Microbulbifer sp. A4B17: one gene and its partner. The protein of the gene in region 1 interacts with the protein of each later gene in a pairwise test. Links are inferred from orthologs where the notes say so. Each region holds a gene or a part of one and is shown on either strand. Other genes may lie near its edges.

The links.
Region 2: the proteins of kdsB (region 1) and BTJ40_RS09790 interact in binary tests that used the Escherichia coli proteins (3 or more experiments, as listed by UniProt). The link is inferred for Microbulbifer sp. A4B17 from one-to-one orthologs.

What each region holds. Positions count from the first base shown.
Region 1 is NZ_CP029064.1:2,760,270-2,765,903, forward strand. What follows is about bases 1,113-4,109. They hold kdsB (3-deoxy-manno-octulosonate cytidylyltransferase), read right to left. Parts: upstream 2,997-4,109; coding sequence 2,229-2,996; downstream 1,113-2,228. Other genes in these bases: murB (UDP-N-acetylmuramate dehydrogenase), read right to left, coding at 1,201-2,217; lpxK (tetraacyldisaccharide 4'-kinase), read right to left, coding at 2,986-4,020; msbA (lipid A export permease/ATP-binding protein MsbA), read right to left, coding at 4,030-4,109. In the rest of the region: BTJ40_RS12320 (response regulator), read right to left, coding at 14-667; more of msbA, read right to left, coding at 4,110-5,634. UniProt on the Escherichia coli protein: Activates KDO (a required 8-carbon sugar) for incorporation into bacterial lipopolysaccharide in Gram-negative bacteria.
Region 2 is NZ_CP029064.1:2,171,665-2,175,774, forward strand. Bases 1-2,843 are described here. They hold BTJ40_RS09790 (TetR/AcrR family transcriptional regulator), read left to right. Parts: upstream 1-1,048; coding sequence 1,049-1,639; downstream 1,640-2,843. Other genes in these bases: metH (methionine synthase), read right to left, coding at 1-828; BTJ40_RS09795 (NADP-dependent oxidoreductase), read left to right, coding at 1,759-2,790; BTJ40_RS09800 (type 1 glutamine amidotransferase domain-containing protein), read left to right, coding at 2,824-2,843. In the rest of the region: more of BTJ40_RS09800, read left to right, coding at 2,844-3,504; Fe-S biogenesis protein NfuA, read left to right, coding at 3,613-4,110. UniProt on the Escherichia coli protein: Involved in response to both electrophiles and reactive chlorine species (RCS). Represses the transcription of the nemRA-gloA operon by binding to the NemR box.

The sequences.
Region 1 (5,634 bases):
AGCCACTTTTCAATTAAAGTGCAGCTTCTGGATCGAGAATCTGATGTTTAACCGCGAGAATTGTCAACTCCACATCACTATTAATATCCAATTTCTCAAAAATCCTATAGCGATAACTATTCACTGTTTTAGGGCTGACCGAAAGAGACTTTGCAATCTCAGCAACCTTGGCGCCATTGACAATCATATCTGCTGTCTGCAACTCCCTTTTGGATAGTTTCTCAAATGGAGATTGCTGCTCATCCTGGCCACTGACACTGCGCATTGCCATTTTGGTTGCCATGGAATTACTGATAAACACACCACCTGAAACAACAGTGCGTATCGCGCGGACCATTTCTTCAAGGTCCGCTCCCTTGGTGACATATCCCATAGCCCCAGCCTGCATCAAACGGCCAGGGAACAAATCATCATCGAGTGCACTTACCGCTATAACCTTCACCCCAGGGCACCGCTGAAGTAGTTTTCTTGTCGCTTCCAGGCCACCCATACCCGGCATTTTCACATCCATCAGAATGACATCAACTTCGCACCGGCGAACAAACTCCAGAGCTTCCTCGCCACAATTTGCCTCTCCGGCGACTTCTATATCCTCAACATCACCCAGCATGCGCGAAATGCCCATTCGCACAAGATCGTGATCATCCACCACTAAGACTTTGATCAAGTTATCCCCAACTACGGATAAGTGCAGTGGCTACGCCGCGTGTACATCCCCTACGCACGAGCTCTGTGAACTGCGTTCTTCTTTTTTGCTCACGGTGAAACTACCCCGTGTAGGTCCCCCCCGGAACCCAATCGCAACATACCAGACAAAAACCCTACTGCAAAGCAGAAGCACCGTTTCAAATTCTGCCGATCAGACATTTGGCCACAGGATACTGCGGCCTTTATAACATTTAATTATAGCGTAAAAACGTACCAATTAATTTTTCTGCGATCAAGATAGGCTGTTCCGCAAAATTTGCGATTGCAGATTCACTTTATCGCAGAAAATATTTATGAAAGAAATCGAAATAAGAAAAAATAAAAGAAGTTGATTTTGTTATAACAAGATAATCGTCAACAATTAGAATAATCCCCTATTCAAGCTCGCCCCAAACGCCCTGCCGCAAGTCAGCAAATCATATATTTCTATTGGGTACTTATGCTTGAGGGTCAGCTAAGGAAACGGAAGGGAGAGGATGGGCTCAGAATAGCTCACGGGTAATAGCGCGGTTCGGGCTCCAAAGTAACCCCAAATTTATCTTGCACGTCAGAGGCTATGGCACGAGCAAGTCTTGTTACTTCATCACCACGACCGCGACCTGGATTGACTAACACTAACGCCTGTTGGTGGTGAACACCTACCGCCTCGTGCCGCCTGCCCCGCCAGCCAGCGCGATCAATCAACCAGCCCGCTGCCAGCTTCCAACCTTCACCGCTGGCATATGCCACCAAGTCCGGGTGTTCCGACTTAAGACTGTGATAAATATCTGCATCCACCACAGGGTTTTTAAAAAAGCTACCCGCATTGGGAATTAAATCAGGCAACGGCAATTTACTATTTCGGATGTCGATAACGGCAGTAGCAATCTGCGCCGGTGTCAAGGAATCACAATCCCATCCTTGCTCAGTGATAAATTGTTGCAGTGCTGGATAGGAAACCTTCGGCTGCCAATCTTGTGCGAGGCGAAGTTTGACCTGAGTAATAATATACTGATCGCGCAGCTGTCCTTTAAAGACGCTGTCCCGGTAATCAAACTCACAATCCGATGCAGAAAAGTTATGCAACGTACCTGTAGAAATTTCCATGGCCTGTAAACTGCAAAAGCAATCACACAACTCTACACCGTAAGCACCAATATTTTGAATGGGGGCCGCCCCCACTTTACCTGGAATTAGCGCAAGGTTTTCCAAGCCTCCCATACCCTGTTCAACTGAGGACATTACCAACTGGTGCCAACCCTCCCCAGCCGCCGCCTCAATGATACCGCCGCGGCCACTGGGAGTAACAGTCAACCCAAGCAGCGCGACCTGAATGGCGAGCCCAGGAAAATCTCCCGTCAATACGATATTACTGCCTCCACCTAACGGCAAGATAGGCAAGCGTTTCTGCTGTGCAAAGCTCAATGCCTCGCGCAACTCATCCAGCGTTTCCACACGTGCAAAGAACGCGGTGTTCGCTGAAATCGCCAGAGTGTTGTGGGGCTGTAAATCGATATTGGCTTCAATCATTAGTTTCTACATCAAGCCAGGGTTTCGCGCATACGCTGAAGATCCTGCTCAGTATCTACGCCTCCCGGTACCTCTGCACAAGCATCAGCCACGTGAATTTCCTGGTCGTGATACAGGAAGCGCAGCTGCTCCAAAGCCTCGAACTGCTCCAGCGGGGCTATAGGCCAGGAGACAAACTGGCGCAGTAGTGCAACACGGTAAGCATAGATACCGATATGACGGCGAGGTTCCAACCCCTTAGGTAATTCACTGCTATCCATGGCAAATGCATCCCGTGGCCAGGGGATTGGTGCCCGGGAAAAGTACCTGGCCAGGCCGCTCTCAGTTGTCACTACTTTAACGATATTCGGGTTGCGGAAATCTTCCACTGAGTGTATTGGCTCTGCCAGCGTCGCCACTCCGGCTCTCTCGCTCGCCGCCAGATTTTCAGCGACTTGATTTATCACCTGCGCCGGTATCAGGGGCTCATCGCCCTGCACATTGACCAGGATGCGATCCTCCGCCAGGCCGAGGTTTAGGGCCACCTCCTGTAACCGATCAGTCCCCGACGCATGCTCCGCCGATGTCATACAGACTTCAGCACCAAAACCGTGAGCCACCTCCGCTACACGCATATCATCGGTAGCGATAACTACCCTGTGTGCAGCACTTTCACGAGCGCGCAAGTAAACGTGCTCCACCATCGGCTTACCGCCGATATCCGCCAGAGGCTTACCTGGCAGGCGGCTGGAACCAAAGCGTGCGGGAATAATTACATCGAAAGAAGAGTTACTTTTCATTTTCAGAAAACTGTTGCAAGTGCTTGTGCACTTTTTGGTAAAAAAGGTCCGGCAGCTTTGCCCGGACTTCGAGTGCCCACCAGTGACTTTCCCAAAAGTCGCGGCACTTCACCGCATCTTTCATAGTCATGATCACAGGGGTTTGCCCATCGAAATGCAGTTCCTGGGGACTGAACTGGTGGTGGTCATCAAAAGGTTGCTCTGTCACATCGAAACCCAAAGTTTCCAACGAGTGGAAAAATCGCTTGGGATTGCCGATCGCTGCAACACCGTGACAAGGTCCCACCTCAGGCCCTGAAGGCAGGCGCAATGTGGAAGTTTGGTCGAGGTTAAACTGGTGCCAGCAGGAGGGCTCCAGTGTCATTTCAAACTCCAAAAGCCCATCGCACTGATCCCTGACCCCCGCTTCGGGTTCTCCGTTACTCACCAGCATATCGACACTGTGCAATCGAGTTGCCGGTTCCCTCAGGGGCCCTCTGGGCAGCATATGGCCATTGCCCAAACCGCGATGGCCGTCGACCACACAAATTTCATAGCTGCGCCAGAGACTATAGTGCTGTAGCCCATCGTCAGACAAAATAACATCGCACTGGTGGTAGTCGATCAGGGCTTGTGCCGCCTCGGTGCGCTTGGGAGAAACCATCACCGGCACACCGGTAATAAGGTGCAGCATAAGCGGCTCGTCGCCGGACTCCAACGGATGGGACTGAGCAGTCACCTGATAGGGGTATTTTTCAGCCCGACCTCCATAGCCGCGACTGATAATCCCCGGGTTGCGACCCCGCTCTTTCAGCCAGCGAGCCAGCTCCGCCACCAGTGGCGTCTTGCCCGCACCGCCAACGGTAATATTACCTACCACAATGACAGGAACAGACAAGGGTTCCGGCGGAGTACGGGAACTCATCACCCGGCGCCGCTTGCTAACCCCCCCATAGAGCAGTTCCAACGGAGTGAGCAAGGAGAGCGAGCGACCTTTACCGGCTTCCGGGTACCAGCGCTTGTTAAACCAGTCTTCCAGTGACATCCAGGTGCCCTACCCCATTGTTTGCTGCTGTAGCAGAGACGCGTATCGCCCACCTTGGGCGAGGAGCTCTGCATGATTTCCACTCTCAACAATACGCCCCTTCTCCATCACCAAAATACGATCAGCACTTTCAATCGTACTCAGGCGATGGGCGATAACAAACGTAGTGCGGTTTTTCATGACTTCGGCCAGAGCAGCCTGAATATGGCGCTCCGACTCATTATCCAGTGCGGAAGTAGCCTCATCCAGGATCAATATGGGGGCATCTTTAAGCAGGGCGCGAGCGATAGACAAACGCTGCCTCTGACCACCGGAAAGCATCTGTGCATTATCTCCCAATACCGTATCCTGCCCCTGGGGCAGCTCTTCGATAAACTGGGCAGCATGGGCCTGCTCTATAGCGCGCAGTACGTTTTCCTTGGGCGCATATTCAAGCTCACCATAGGCAATATTGCGGTAGACAGTGTCATTAAACAGAACGATATTTTGCGAGACCATACTGATATGGCGGCGTAAATCTTTAAGCTGCACTTTCGATATATCAGCGCCGTCAACCAGGATACGCCCCCCTGTCAGCTCATAAAATCGAGCGAGCAGGCTTACCAGGGTACTCTTTCCGGAGCCAGATGCCCCCACCAGGGCCACCGTTTCCCCCGGGTTAACCGAGAAACTGATATCCGAAAGCACTCTCGGCGCAGCCGGGTCGTAGCTAAACTCAAGCCCTTCGAAAGACACATTACCCCTCACTGGCTTAGGTAACTCAGCATCACCGCCCTGGGGCTCCTTCGGAGCATCCATGACTTCGAAGATACTCTCCGCTGCAGCTATACCTTTCTGAATATCGGCAAATATCTCGGAGAGGCTGCGCACCGGCTTGGCCAGGGATGCCGCTGCACCAATATAAGCGGCAAAAACACCAGCTGTCATGGACTCAACCATGCCGGGAGCTAGCGCCAGCCAAACGATGGTTGCGGTAGACAGGCCCACCAGGATTTGAATCACTGAAACACTGGCATTATTTGCCACTACCAGCTTCATAAACTGCCGGCGGTTATTATCACTGGCAGAGAGAAAGCGGGATTTCTCATAGTCCTGCCCTCCGTACATACGCACCACTTGGTAGCCATTGATCGCTTCCTGGGTCACATGGGTAACGTCGCCCATGGAGTTCTGGATGCGATGACTCAATTTGCGGAAGCGCTTGCCCACGATACGAACAATAAACGCTATCAATGGAGCGAAAAGGAAGAAGGTTAAAGTCAACTTCCAGTTCACCAGTAGCAGGTAAGTCAAGAGACCAATAACGGTAAAGGACTCTCGGAAGAGCACCTTCACCGCCTTGGTAATAGAGTTGGTTACCTGCTCAACATTGTACGAAACCTTGGAGATCAGGTAGGCGCCGGTATAGCGGTCGAAATAGGCACTGGGGAGCTGGCCAATTCTCTCAAATAGCTGTGTACGCAACTCATGGATTATTGCGCGCCCCACATAAGCCAGACCATAGCTACCGACAAAGTTACCAATAGCCCTGAGGACAATAATCAGCAACATCGCCAGCGGCACAAGCCAGCGGGCGGTATCCTGGGGCATTACCCCGCCTGGGTAGTGGGATGC
Region 2 (4,110 bases), 590 kb from region 1 along the record:
AGGGTGCGCGGAGACATAGGAGGCGCATACGCCAGAGAGGGCTTCTACGTAAGGGCGTAACTCGGTGGCTCCCAGTGCGCAGTTAAGCCCCACAGAAATTGGTTTTGCATGGGCAACAGAATAGTAAAAAGCTTCGGTCGTTTGGCCGGAAAGGGTGCGGCCGGAGGCATCGGTAATGGTGCCGGAAATCATAATCGGCAGTTCGAAACCCAGCTCCTCAAAGAGCTGCTGCATGGCATAGATAGCGGCCTTGGCATTGAGGGTGTCAAAAATGGTTTCGATTAAGATCAGGTCGCTGCCGCCTTCGACCAAAGCGCGGCCCGCTTCTACATAGTTTTCTACCAGCTCATCGAAAGTGACATTGCGTGCCCCTGGATCATTGACGTCTGGTGAAATACTGGCGGTGCGGGAAGTGGGGCCGATGACCCCGGCTACCCAGCGCGGGCGCTCTGGGGTAGAGAGTGCATCTGCTGCACGGCGCGCGATCTCTGCGGAGGCCCGGTTGATCTCTACCACCAGGTGTTCCATATCGTAATCAGATTGGGACAGCTGGGTTGCGTTAAAAGTATTGGTTTCGATAATGTCCGCGCCCGCCTCAAGGTACTCCCGGTGAATCTTTTCGATCAGCTCCGGGCGGGTCAGGCTCAGCAGGTCGTTATTGCCTTTCAAGTCGCGAGGGAAGTCGGCGAAGCGCTCACCGCAGTAATCGGCCTCTTCCAGCTTCTCCCTCTGGATCATCGTCCCCATAGCGCCATCCAGGATCAGGATACGCTGCGCAAGCGCGGCATTAATTTGCTCGAGACGTTGGTCGCGGGACTGCTGGGACATTTACCAATCCTTATATTGTCGATCTTTTGCCGATGGTGGGAATGGCGCCAATCTTAGCACAGTCACGTCCACTCACTGGCTGCGACTTACGCCTTTTTGGTTGTTCCACCACAATAACAGAGCAGTTTTGATTAAAGTTGAGCAATTTATAGGTACTTCACAGCGCCTGATCACTATAAATCCCTAGACGACCGGTCTAGTTTTGCGTAGAGTGCTAGGCATGAAAAGCAGCTATGAAGATACTCGCCAACATTTGTTGGATACCGGTTATACCGTGATGGCGGTAAAAGGTTTCTCCGGTGTGGGTTTGAGTGAAATTCTCAAAACCGCTGGTGTGCCAAAGGGGTCCTTTTATCACTACTTTAAGTCCAAGGAGCAATTTGGCGAGGCTCTGCTGGAAGATTATTTTCGCAGCTACCTGGAACTGATGGACGCTGGCTTTTCCTCCAGGGATCAATCTGCCGCCGATAATTTATTGGCCTATTTTGATGCTTGGCAGAAGAGTAGTGGGGAGCGTTACGATGCTCACCGCTGCCTGGTGGTTAAGCTTAGCGCTGAGGTGGCAGACCTGTCTGAATCGATGCGGATTATCCTCAGAGATGGAACTGAGCATATTATTCAGAAGCTTCAGGACTGCATCGAGCTGGCAGGGGAAGACGGTTCTCTGCCAGCCACTCTAAATGCCCGTGCCACCGCAGCTTCCCTGTACCAGCTGTGGCTGGGGGCCAGCCTGTTGGCCAAGCTAAATCGCAACGATATGCCAATGGCAGAGGCGATGCTGGCGACCCAGGAGATACTGGGAAAACACTGAGTTTTTAACTGAGCCCGCGAGGGGGAAACCGTTGCGGGTATTTTTATGGCGCCTTTATAGACGACCGGTCTAATTTGGCGACTTTGACTTCCATTTTACGAAGTTATGGAGAATAGAGAATGCAATCGAGCGATATAAACCGCCGTCTGGTATTGGCATCCCGCCCTGAAGGTTCCCCGACGACAGATAACTTCCGCTTAGAGCATGCCCCTGTGGCAAAGCCGGAAGCCGGTGAAGTGTTGTTGCGCACGGTATACCTCTCACTCGACCCTTATATGAGAGGGCGAATGAGTGATGCGAAGTCCTACGCCGAGCCAGTAGCACTGGGCGATACCATGGTGGGTGGAACAGTGAGCCGTGTAGTTGAATCCCAATTGGAAGGGTTTGAGGAAGGGGACTGGGTATTGAGTTATAGCGGTTGGCAGGACTATGCCATCTCTGATGGCACCGGTCTGATTAACCTGGGTAAGCATCCGGATTACCCCTCTTTTTCACTGGGTGTATTGGGCATGCCGGGAATTACCGCCTATTTTGGTTTGCTGGAAATTGGTGAACCCAAAGAGGGAGAGACACTGGTGGTGGCAGCGGCTACCGGCCCAGTGGGTGCCACGGTTGGACAAATCGGAAAGTTGCAGGGGTGCCGGGTAATCGGTGTGGCGGGTGGCGAGGAAAAATGTCGATATGCCGTCGAAGAATTGGGATTTGACCTCTGTTTGGACCACCGTGCCGAAGATTTTGCCGAGCAGCTGGCAGCGGCTTGTCCAGAAGGAATCGATATCTACTTTGAAAGTGTCGGTGGCAAAGTGTTTGATTCTGTGCAGCCGCTATTAAATGACTTCGCACGGATTCCGGTATGCGGGCTTATCTCCCAATACAACGCGACATCACTGCCGCAAGGCCCGGATCGCACCAGCCTGCTAATGAGGGATGTGCTGACCAAGCGCTTAAAAATACAGGGCTTTATTATTTTCGATTACTACGAGCGCTTCCATGAAGCCGTGCGCACATTGAGTCAGTGGGTTGCTGAAGGCAGTGTCAAATATCTTGAGGATATGGTTGAGGGCTTGGAGGAAACGCCGAGCGCCTTTATCGGACTGCTGGAAGGCCAGAACTTCGGCAAGTTAGTTGTGCGTGTTGGGAATGATGATTGAAGCAAAGCTGACAAAGTTTATAGGGACAGAAATATGAAAATACTGATGGTTCTAACTTCCCACGATGAGCTGGGTAATACCGGTAAGAAAACGGGTTTTTGGCTGGAGGAGTTTGCTGCACCTTATTACATCTTCAAGGATGCTGGCGCTGAAGTGACCCTGGCTTCCCCCAAAGGTGGGCAGCCACCTCTAGACCCTAAGAGTGATGAGCCGGACTTTCAGACGGAGGCGACTCATCGCTTCCAGTCCGATGTTGATGCTCAACAGCTTTTGGCTAATACCCACAAGCTGTCTGACATGAACGCAGCTGACTTTGATGCAGTCTTCTATCCAGGCGGACATGGTCCACTGTGGGATTTAGCTGAGGACCCTAACTCCATTGCCCTGATTGAGCACTTTTTCGCGGCAGATAAGCCGATCGGCGCCGTTTGCCATGCGCCGGGCATTTTCCGCCACACACGTCGTCAAGATGGTGCCTATTTGGTGAAAGGGAAAGGAGTGACGGGGTTCACCAACTCAGAAGAGGCGGCAGTAGAGCTGGTGGATGTGGTGCCGTTTCTGGTTGAGGATATGCTCAAACAGAATGGCGGAATCTACTCGAAAGGAGATGATTGGGCTCCTCATGTAGCTGTAGACGGCAAGCTGGTCACTGGTCAGAATCCGGCATCCTCAGCGGAAACTGCCCAGACTCTTATGGGGTTTATCCCCGCATAGAGCAGTGGTGAGGCCGGTTGGTCAAACAGCTTCTAACTCACCGGTTTCCCTTGAGTCTTTCTGAGAGTAGAATACCCGACAAAGAAGCTTGGTTATTTGAGAGCCTATATGTCTGATTTGAATGTCACTATTACCGAACCCGCTCAGGAATACCTGAAGGAGCTGCTGGCTAAACAGGACTGCGAGGGTATTGCTATTCGCATGTTTGTTTCCAGTCCCGGCACACCCAATGCCGAGACCTGCATCGCCTACTGCCGCCCGGGAGAGGAGGAAGAAGGTGATGTGATGTTGGAAATGAACGGTCTCAAAGCTTACTTCGAAGGTCGCAGTGTTCCCTATCTGGATGATGCTCGGGTCGATTACTCCTCGGATAAGATGGGTGGGCAGCTGACTATCCGCGCCCCCAATTCCCGGATGCCCAAAATCACCGATGACAGTCCCATTCAGGATCGCATCAACTACGTTTTGTATAACGATGTAAATCCCGGGCTGGCTTCACACGGAGGTCAGGTAAGCCTGGTAGAAGTGACCGAGGATATGTTTGCTGTGCTGAAGTTTGGTGGCGGCTGCCAGGGCTGTGGCATGGTGGATATGACCTTGAAAGAG